One region of the Hymenobacter sp. GOD-10R genome, then DNA from elsewhere that is predicted to be linked to it. Evidence: riboswitches for the same ligand, from Rfam matches in the RefSeq annotation. Region 1 holds a riboswitch; the other holds the start of a gene.
What was found. Region 1 has a riboswitch for cobalamin ahead of SD425_RS01910 (ABC transporter substrate-binding protein). Riboswitches for the same ligand answer to the same signal wherever they lie in the genome.
Positions count from the first base shown of each region.

Region 1 (5,199 bases):
TACCGTTAGGTTGCCAGCCTCCACGCGGTCAGTGAGTACGATGCTGAGCTTGCGGGCTAGCTCGGCCGCAGCTAGGTGCTGGGTATCAACTTGCTCAATCTGCACATGGCCCCCGAGGGGCGGCTGCAAGCCCGCCAGCGTGCGCATCAGCGTCGATTTGCCGGCCCCGTTCGGCCCAAGCAAACACACCAAGTCGCCTGGCTGCAAAGCTAGGTCTAGTGGTCCGGCCACGTGCCGTCGCTCCGTCCGACTAAGCTTGTAGCCAATGACCAGCGCCTGCGTTTCCAATAAGGGAGGAGGTGCCATCATCAGGAAAAGGAAGAGCGTACGAGGGTCCGGCGCAGCGTAACCCAGATAACGACCGGCGCCCCTACCAGCGCCGTGATAATATTGATTGGCAAAGCCGTTGAGCTGCCCGGCAGCTGCGCCAGACAGTCGCATAGCAACGTCAGGCCCGCACCCACTAGGCAAGCGCCCGGAATCAGCAAGCGGTGGTCGGCAGTGTTGAGCAGGGCGCGGGTCAGGTGCGGCACGGCGATACCGACAAAGCCGATCGGTCCGCAGAAAGCCGTAATGCTGCCCGCCAGCAGACTAGTGCTAGCAATGATGAGCAGCCGCGCGCGACCCACCGTCAGGCCCATACTACGAGCATAGTTCTCCCCTAACAGTAAAGCATTAAGCGGCTTCGAAGAGGCAAAAGCTAACACCAACCCCACCAGAACTACTCCCGCTAATACGGCTAAGTGCGGCCCCGTAACGCCACCCAACGAGCCAAACGTCCACAGCAAGTACTCTTGGATCTGCTCTGGAGCGCTGAAGTATTGCCAGATACTGACAATGGAAAGGGTGATGTTGCCGATCATCACCCCCACAATAAGCATCACCACGTTGTCGCGCACGCGGGCCGAAATGGCGAGTACCAGCAAGAGCACCAGGGCGGCACCTAGGGTAGCGGCTAGCACAATAAGCCAGCTTCCCCCAAGCCCAAGCTGCTGAATGGCGTAGAGGCTGGCCGCGCTGCCCGCCGATAGCATCACCAGCGCCACCCCGAGCCCAGCCCCCGCCGTAATGCCCAGCACCGACGGTCCCGCCAACGGGTTGCGAAACAACGTCTGCATCTGCAAGCCACTGACCGCGAGGCCACAGCCTACCAGCACCGCCGTAATAGCCTTAGGCACCCGGATTTTGGCGACAATAAAATCCCAGGCTATGGTGCCGCTGCTTTTCCCCAGCAGCACATCGGCCACCGCGGGCAGCGGGATGCGCACCGAACCAAGGGCAATATCCAGCATAAAGGCTAGCCCGACCAATCCTACTAACCCTACCAGCAGCAAGCGCCGGCGGCGTGCCAGGCGGCGGCCGTGCGCCACCGGCTCAGCCGTCAATGTGTTCATCACTTTAGTTGCTTATAGTACACCAGCTCGTGCTGCGGCAGGAGCTCTGGGTGCAAAATCTTAATAAGGTCCGCCAGAATTACTTCCGGATGTACTGCGCCGGACTCCCAATAATCATTGGAGCCATGGCCGTCGGTGCGCTTGTTGTTATTGTACACCGCTCCCGTTTTGAAGGGCTGAAAATCGGCGTAGCGGGCGTCCTGGGCCAGGATTTCGGCTTTGGTATTGGCCGTGCCGGTGTTCACCCAGCAGTCGGCCGTGAGGGCCACGGGGTACACGGCTTCGAAGGCCAAGGCTAGGCTGCCGGCGGCGCGCTCTTGGTCCCAGTGGTAGGCCCCACCGGCGTCGCGGAAGAACTGCGCCGTGTAGCTTTCCCCATCGGGCATGTACCAGGTGTCCTTGAACGGCAACCCCGTGAGCACCTGCGGCCGCTTGGTTACCCGCCGCGTTAGAGCCGTGAGACGCTGATATTCTGCTTCTACTTTGGCAAATTTCTGATTAACAACGGCTTCTTTGTTGAGCAAGGTGGCCAGTAGCTTCACCCATTCGGCGCGGGCTAGGGGTGTTGTCTCTACCCACTCCGAGTTTACCATCACGGGCACGCCCGCGGCGGCTAGGGTATGAAAACGCTCCACCGGGGCGCCGGGGCTGCCCATGGTCATCACCAGATCGGGGTGCTGGGCAATCAGCTGCTCTTCGTTGAGGGAGTTTTCGCCAAACGCTTTGATCTTTCCTTCGGCAATGCGCTTGCGCACCGCGGGTGCCGAGGCGTATTGCAGGCTACCTAGCCCCACGAGCACGTCATCGGCATTGAGAAAGTCGGCCAGCGCTATGTGCATGGACGAGGTGCCTACCAGCGTTCGAATGGGGGTTTCGATAACCGAGCTGCTGCCATAGCCAGCTGGCCGCGACTGACCGCGCGGCACGAGCACGTAGCAGGCCGTGTCGGTGTGGTCCTTGAAAGGATTTAGGATCTTGACAATCTTGTAGTTGCCGACGTACTGAATCGTAAAGCCTTTGGCGTACTTGATAGTCGTTTGTTGCGACGCACCAGCGACTTGCTCCTGCGGAGTAGCTGTTGGCGGTGCTGCCTTTTCGGGCGTTGGTTGCGAGCAACTCGCCAGCAGGTTTGCGCAATGCATAGCTAGGCTCAAGCCTAACCACCGCCAACCAGCAGGAAATACAAAGGATAAGCCGCCGGGCATCCGGCGGGTAGCGGGGTTCTTCATGGTTGACAAGCCTTTCTTCCGAAAGCTGTAACGGGCTGGCGCAAAGGCAGGTCTTCTGACTTCCCCTCGGCCGACGGCCTTCCCACTCCCGTGCGGAAGCAGTGGCCTGGTCGTGTCGGCCGCATTGGTACGGGGTTACAGCAGCGGAGACTGTTCCGGATTCGCACCGGATTCCCTTTTCGGGCCGCCACCGATGTATTCGGCGCAGCCACCTTTGCTGGCGGTAAAGGTAGCTGAAATAAAATGGGAGGTGTCGCCGCTGGTGCGTTGCTCCGCGCCAGACCTAGCTCTTCGCCATCACTTTAAAGTAAAGCAAGCCGCTGATTCGTCTTCCGCAGTAGCAGAAGCTGTACCTAGGTCGCCCCACCCTAAAGGCGCCTACCACAGCACAGCTCCCAACTCCTACCACCTTGGCAGCGTCGAACCAGCAAAGCATCATTGGGACCGTAAAACGATATGGCAAACAGCTGTTTGCTTTTATCCGCGGCCGTGTGGAAAGCGACGAAGACGCCGAAGATGTGCTGCAAGAAGTGTGGTATCAGTTCACGAGCCAATCGGAACTGGAAACCATTGAGCAGGTGAGCGGCTGGCTACACCGCGTGGCCCGCAACAAGATTGTCGACAAGTTTCGCAAGAAGCACGAAGACCGCCTCGACGATTACAGCTACGAGGACGAGGAGGGCGAGCTAAGCTTCCGCGAAATCCTGCTGGCGGAGGCACCCACCCCTGAGGAGGAAGATCTAAAACAGTTTTTTTGGGAGCAACTTTTTCAGGCTCTCGACGAGCTACCGGAAGCCCAGCGCTACGTTTTTGTGCAAAACGAGCTAGAAGACCGCACTTTGCAAGAAATTGCGGACGAGGTCGGCGTTGGTATCAAAACCATCATTTCACGGAAAGGCTATGCCGTGGCCCACCTACGCAAGCGGCTGGCCAACTTATACCATGAATTTCTCAACTACTAACTAGCCTCGCTCATGCCTTTCTCTAACCAGCCGCGAGGCCCCCGGGGCCGCTTCTTTTTCTTTCCGTTGGTCGGGGCTGCCCTGGCCTTGGTGCTGGGTGGCGTAGTGATGAGCTTGTGGAACGCCATCTTGCCGGCAGCCGTGCATGCGGGCCGGCTCAGCTACTGGCAGGGCGTAGGCCTGCTGGTGCTGTGTCGTATTTTGTTTGGCTCGTTCGGACCGCGAGCAGGCTGGGGCGCCAGGCGGCAGGGTTGGGGCCGCGGCCGCGAGAAGTGGATGCAAATGAGCGACGAAGAGCGACGCCGCTTTCGGTCGCAGTGGTGGGAGCGGCATCAGCACCGCCGGGGTGGCCGCCCGCGCCAGGATTAGCCGCCGGCGGAAGCACCTAGGTAAGTGGGCTTTGCTTGATCAAACCCTAACTTTCTAAAATTCTTAAAAATTTCTGCCGGAGTTTAGAGTAAAACACACAAGCCGTTCGACTTCCAGAGAAATACCCTTTCTCACTAACGAACAGGCATATGAAATCCATCCTTCGCGCAGTTGGCATTGGCTTACTCGCTGGCACACTGCTTTTTTTCTTCCCTTTCTTCTTCCGGTTCTTACTGTTTGTCGGACTGCTCAGCTTGCTAGTACGCCTCATTACGGGCGGCTGGCGTGGCCGTCGTTTTGGGCGACGCGGACGGTGGGCTAGCTACGCTCCTTTTCCCTTTGCGCCTGTGCCCATCGATGGGCAGTGGTACCGCGCGCCCATCGCTGGTAATGGCCCTGTTAGTCATGTGCAAGTTGCTTAGTACGGCGGCTTTACTCCTTTCACCCTTTTCTCCCCTACCATCATGCGAATTGCCCGCGTAACCATTGCCATTGTTGTGGCACTAGCCACCTTTTTCAGCCTGAGCGCTTTAGCTCGGCATCGCCGCTTCGGGTGGGACGACACCTCAAGAGGCTATTTCGGGGGAAGGCACGGCGGCTGGCGCACTTGCGCCAGTGATGTCTACGGTAGTCGCTACCCCAACCGGAACATAACGCCGCCTGCTGCGCCACCCACTAGGCCACTTGCGCCGAACCCAACTACTGACGCACAGCAACCGCAGTAAGCTAGGTCCTTCCTTTTTATCAATCCTTTCTTAACTACCTCAAATCATGTACAATCAACAAGCAAATCGAGCAGAAGCAGAACAACAATTTCATGGCGACCCACGCGGCCGCGGTTACAGTTGCGGCCACGGGCGGCGCTGGGGCTGGGGTCGGCACCGGCACGGCGGTTGGCCAGCCGGAAGACTCCAACTGGTACCCGTCAACATCGAAGACGCGGAGGACCGCTACGTTTTGTCGCTCTTTGCGGCCGGCCTGGTAAAAGACAACTTTGCATTGACCGTGAAAGACGACGTGTTGACCATCGCCTACCAAGGTCCCGAAGAGCCAGCGGATGCGGCGGCAACCAGCGCTTACTACACACGCCGCGAGTTCCGCAATGCTTCTTTTGAGCGCTCTTTCCAACTCAATGGCAAGGTAGTACCAGCCGACATCACAGCGCAGTACACCGACGGAATTCTGACAGTAATTCTGCCGAAAAACCCTGCTACTACGCAGCCGGCCCAGGCCATCAAAGTAAGC
Region 1 covers NZ_CP141184.1:429,501-434,699, reverse strand. Annotated here, with positions in the region: gene SD425_RS01920 (ABC transporter ATP-binding protein) at 1-309, opposite strand, end outside; gene SD425_RS01915 (iron ABC transporter permease) at 309-1,394, opposite strand; gene SD425_RS01910 (ABC transporter substrate-binding protein) at 1,394-2,623, opposite strand; cobalamin riboswitch at 2,651-2,854, opposite strand; gene SD425_RS01905 (sigma-70 family RNA polymerase sigma factor) at 3,034-3,585, shown strand; gene SD425_RS01900 (hypothetical protein) at 3,598-3,954, shown strand; gene SD425_RS01895 (hypothetical protein) at 4,104-4,376, shown strand; gene SD425_RS01890 (hypothetical protein) at 4,419-4,679, shown strand; gene SD425_RS01885 (Hsp20/alpha crystallin family protein) at 4,726-5,199, shown strand, end outside.

Region 2 (5,199 bases), 620 kb from region 1:
AACCTGCTGATTCTTCGTTCGCTCACGAAAGCCTACGCTATTCCCGGTTTGCGGCTCGGCTACGTGCTAGGCTCAGCGAAACTAGTGACGCGACTTACGCAGCACAAAGCACCGTGGGCCGTGAATGCGCTAGCTGTGGCGGCTGGCCGCTTCCTGTTTGCGCACTACACCAAAGTGCAACCGCCTATTGCTCAGCTGTTAGCCGACAAGGAAAAGCTAGCTGCCGCGCTGGCGCAAAACCTAGGCATCCACGTCTTCCCCAGCCATACCCATTACTTCCTGGCTGCCACTCGCCACGGCACCGCCGCCGAGTTGAAGCACTGGCTGCTTGCGCAGCACGGCTTGCTCATTCGCGACGCTGCCAATTTTCGGGGGCTCACGCCGGCGCATTTTCGCATCGGCACCCGAAGCGCCGCTGATAATCAACTGCTCATAAACGCTTTAGCTGCATGGACCGCTTCACGCACCTAGCTCCGCCGCTCGCCCTCGGCTATGCGCTCGATTTGCTGCTGGCCGACCCCGAGGGCTTGCCGCACCCCGTACGAACCTATGGTACGCTCATCGCGGCGGGCGAGCGGCAGCTCAATCAGGGGCCTTATCGCTTCGCCAAAGGTGCCGTGCTGGCCGGGAGCCTCGTGGTCGGTACGTTTGGCACCTTTACGTTGCTGGACAAGCTGTTGCGTCGGCTACCTTTCGGCGTGGCGGTGGCTGTTAATAGCGTTTGGGTGTTCTATGGCCTAGCGAATACGGGCTTGGTGCGCGAGGGTCGAGCTGTGTTTACCGCCCTCGACGAGAAAGGAGTGGAAGCTGGCCGCCAGCAGCTAGCCCGCATCGTAGGACGCGACACCACCCAGCTTGATGCCCAGCAGATTCGCACCGCCGTGTTCGAGAGCCTGGCCGAAAACCTCAGCGATGGGGTGGTAGCGCCACTTTTCTATTACGCTTTGGCGGGCGTACCCGGCCTGATGGCCTACAAAATGGTGAACACCCTCGACTCGATGGTGGGCTACCGCAGCCCACGTTACGAGCAGTTTGGCAAGCTAGCCGCCCGCCTTGATGACGTAGCGAACCTAGTGCCGGCTCGCCTCACAGCGGTGCTGCTAGCGGCGCTTGGCGGTAGCAGGCGCGGCTTTCAGTTCATCTTGCGTTATGGTAATCAGCACAAAAGCCCTAATGCCGGCTACCCGGAAGCGGCGCTGGCGGGCGTGCTTAACTGCCGCTTCGGCGGGCCGAACTATTACCATGGCGAACTGGTGCCCAAGCCCTACATCGGCAACAACCCTCGCCCAATTGCGCCCACTGAAATCGAGCGGGTAGCTAGGCTTAATCACGCCGTTTGTGCCGTGGTGGTGGCCGGCATTATGGGGTTATTCTGGTGGCGCCGACGTTAAGGCGTTGGTTACCAAGTGTTCTATAAATGTTCGGTTTTCGCCCCAATAAAGGTGCACATAAGAAGCCCATACGTTGCCATGGCGGTACACCTGCACCGGTACGTCGGCACCTTTAGCGTTAGTAATCTGCACGGCTGCTGGGATCAAACCTTGATCTTCCAAAGTAGAGTAGTGAAACTCATGGCCTTTGATTTTCAAGCCCTTCCACTCCAAGGCTCGGTAACCTAGGGTGAGTTTAGCTTGCTGCATCGAAGTGGTGCAGGGCAGCACGTTTGTCATGGGGAGGGTCTGGCCCTGGGCATCGGTGAGGGTGCGGCCTAGGTACATCAGGCCGCCGCACTCGGCGTAGGCAGTGCCGCCCGCGGCGCAATACGCGGCAATGCTGGCGCGCATGCTGAGGTTGGCGCTCAGCGCTTCGGCAAACAGCTCGGGGTAGCCGCCGGGCAAGTACAGGAAATCGGTATCAGCAGGCAAGGCAGCGTCAGCTAGGGGGCTGAAGTACGTCACTTCGCCTAGCTCCTGTAGCGCATCTAGGTTTTGAAGGTAAGTGAAGGTAAACGCCTCGTCGCGGGCGACGGCTATGCGGCGTGGTTGGAGACTTAGGGCGGACGGCACGGTAGGTACCCACGTGGGAGCAGCGGTGTTCGTCACGGTCAGCAGGCGGTCGAGGTCGATGGTTTGGGGCAAGGCGTCGGCTAAGGCTTCCACGATGGCCTCGTACTGAACCTCCGCGTCAATCGACAAACCTAGGTGGCGCGATGGAATGGCAAACGCTGGATTATTAGGTAGATAGCCCAGTACCTCGACGCCCACATCCTCACAGGCTTCGCGCAGAAATTGGAAGTGCGAAGCGGTGTTCACAAAGTTGAAAATGGCGCCCACTAGCCGAATGCCCGGGTAAAAGTTCTTGAACCCAAACAGCAGCGGCGCCACTGAATACGCCATGGCTTTGGCATTGACCACCAAAATAACCGGAATACCAAGCTGCTCAGCTACATCGGCGGCGCTGCCTTGCATGCGGGTGGCCCCGTCGAAGAGGCCCATCACGCCTTCCACCACTGCCACATCGGCGGGGGCAGTGTAGCGGGCGTAGGTGGCTTGCGCGTGCTCCACCGATGCCATATACAGGTCGAGGTTGAGGCTAGGTCGGCCGGCGGCCTGAGTGTGGTGGTGCGTGTCAAGGTAATCGGGGCCGCACTTGAAGGGCTGCACCCGCAAGCCGCGTCGCGCCAATGCCCGCAGCAGCCCAAGCGTAAGGGTGGTTTTGCCGCTCCCACTGCTGGGGGCAGCAATCAGGAACTGCGGTTTCGGGGAAGAATGGGACACGATTGTATTTTTGAGCGTTTAATTACAAAATAAGAATGCCGCTTTACGTGATTTCGGGCGGCCCTGGGGCTGGCAAAACAACGCTGCTGACGGCCTTGCAGCAAGTGGGCTTCGGAACTGCCGATGAGGTGTCGCGCCAACTCATTCGCGAGCAAGTCGCGCTCGGCACCGACCAAGTACCGTGGCGCAACCTAGCTGGTTTTGCGGAGCTAGCCCTAGCCCGAATGGTGGCGCAGCACCAAGCCGCCAGCCAAGCCAACCGCACCACCTTTTTTGATCGAGGTATTCCGGATGTTATTGGCTACATGCTAGTTGCAGGCTTGTCAGTGCCGCCGGCGTACTACACCGCAGCAGCCACGCACCCGTACGCTTCGCCGGTGTTGCTGGCCCCGCCGTGGGCGGAAATCTACGTGAACGATGCCGAGCGCTGGCAGACCTTCGGTGAGGCTCAGGCGCTCTACCACGCCTTGCGCCGCACGTACCAGGACCTAGGTTTCACGGTGCTCGATTTGCCCAAAGTGCCCGTCGTTGAGCGCGTTGCTTTCGTGCGCAAGGTAGTTGCAACCTAGCTCTTAGACGGGCTAAATACTCAGCGGCAACATTTTTTGCCTACTTTTGCTAGCGCAATTGGTAGTCGTTTCCGCGGTGCGGAACGACTTTAAAAGGGAATCCGGTGTGAATCCGGGACAGTCTCCGCTGCTGTAACCCCCTCAAAACCCCGTCGATACCTTACGGGCCACTGTTTCAGCCTGAAACGGGAAGGCCATCGACGGGCGGGGAAGTCAGAAGACCTGCCGCTTGCAACATACAGTCACAGCTTTCGGCAGAAAGGCTCGTTGTACCATGCTCTACTCCTTGTTTGCTCCCGGCTCGGCTGGGAGACCGTCCATTTTTTCTCTTTTCCGCCGCTCCGCACTGGCGGGGCTGTTGCTGGCTTCGTTGCCTGGCTACAGCCAAGTTGCGCCGGCTCGCCCCGCTGCCAAAGCGGTAGCGACGTCCGCTGTGCGCGGACGAACGACGGTTCAATTTGCCAAAGGCTTTACCATCAGCTACGTAGGTGGTTGTAAGGTAATAACCATCCTGAGTCCTTTCGAGCAGAAAACGACGGCGACGCGCTATTTGCTGGTGCCCCGGGGCGTTACTCGCCCGGCCGGCTACACCGATGCGGTTGTCATTCAAACGCCTATTCGCAGCTTGGTGGCGCTATCGTCAATGCACGTGGCACTGGCCGATTTCCTAGGGGCCGACGATGTGATTGTCGGCTTAGGCGACTTCAAATACGCTTCGGCCCCGCGGGTGCGGCAGCGCATTGCCGAGGGCAAGATCATCAATGCCGGGCAGGGCCGGGAGCTTAATAATGAGCTGCTTATCGCTCAGCACCCCGACTTAGTGATGAGCACCGGGTGGCCTGGTCAAGGTCTCAGCCGCTTTCAAACCCTGCAAGCAGCCGGCGTGCCCGTGATGATCAACTCCGAGTGGGTCGAGTCGACGCCCCTAGGTCGGGCGGAGTGGGTGAAGGTGATGGCTGCCTTGCTCAACAAGGAAGACTTGGTCAACCAGAAGTTTGGCCAAGTGGTGCGCGACTACCAGCGCCTAGCCGCCCTCGGTCAGAAAGCCGCCAAGAAGCCGAAAGTAATTGTGGGTCTGCCGTTTAAGGACGTGTGGCACGTGCCGGATATGGACAGCTACATGGCGCAATTTCTGCGCGACGCGGGCACCACCTATGCCTGGGATAAGACCAAATCGCCCCAAGGCAGCCTCGCCCTTTCGTTTGAAACGGTGTCGCCTGTAGCGCTCAGTGCCGACTATTGGCTACAAACCGGCTCGGCCAACACTAAGACCGACATCACGGCCCAGGATACGCGCTACGCAGCCTTCGCCCCGTTCAAAAACAATCGGCTCTACAACAATAACAAGCGCACGAACGCGCAGGGCTCCAACGACTACTGGGAATCGGGCGCCGTGCACCCCGACGTGGTGCTGTCGGATCTGATTAAGATCCTGCACCCCGAGCTACTGCCCAAGTGGCAACTCTACTACTACAAGCCAGTTCAGTAAGCCCCGCCAGCCTAGCTTTTGATGCGGTTTGCGCGCCTTTTCCCCTGCGTGCCCTGCCCGACCTAGGTGTGTTGCCCGGCGCATTTTGGCCCGACTTCCAGCGTAAGACCAACCCATCTACCCGCAACCAAGTGGCTGTTAGCCAGCATTCTTTTTCACTTTCCCCTGGCCGGCTTTCCCGGCAAAACTCATGAAGAAAAAACGTTTACGCCGCCATCACACAGCTACTCGCATTGAGATCAAGCTCATGTTGGGTACAGTGCTTCTCGTGGGCACGCTGCAAGGCGCGCAGGCGCAGGTACTGGCCGACACGCTGAATCGGCAGCGGTTGGGCGAGGTCGTGGTGACGGCCACCCGTTCGGGTGCGGAGCGTGCGAAACTACCCCAGCAGATTCAGGTTATCACGCAGAAGGATCTGCGCGCC
Region 2 covers NZ_CP141184.1:6,569,234-6,574,432, reverse strand. Annotated here, with positions in the region: gene SD425_RS25950 (pyridoxal phosphate-dependent aminotransferase) at 1-471, shown strand, start outside; gene cbiB (adenosylcobinamide-phosphate synthase CbiB) at 450-1,391, shown strand; gene SD425_RS25940 (cobyrinate a,c-diamide synthase) at 1,368-2,717, opposite strand; gene SD425_RS25935 (AAA family ATPase) at 2,753-3,286, shown strand; cobalamin riboswitch at 3,329-3,531, shown strand; gene SD425_RS25930 (ABC transporter substrate-binding protein) at 3,561-4,775, shown strand; gene SD425_RS25925 (hypothetical protein) at 4,742-4,969, shown strand; gene SD425_RS25920 (TonB-dependent receptor) at 4,966-5,199, shown strand, end outside.
Region 2: it holds a riboswitch for cobalamin, as region 1 does, so the genes downstream of both, SD425_RS25930 (ABC transporter substrate-binding protein) here and SD425_RS01910 (ABC transporter substrate-binding protein) in region 1, are expected to answer to the same signal.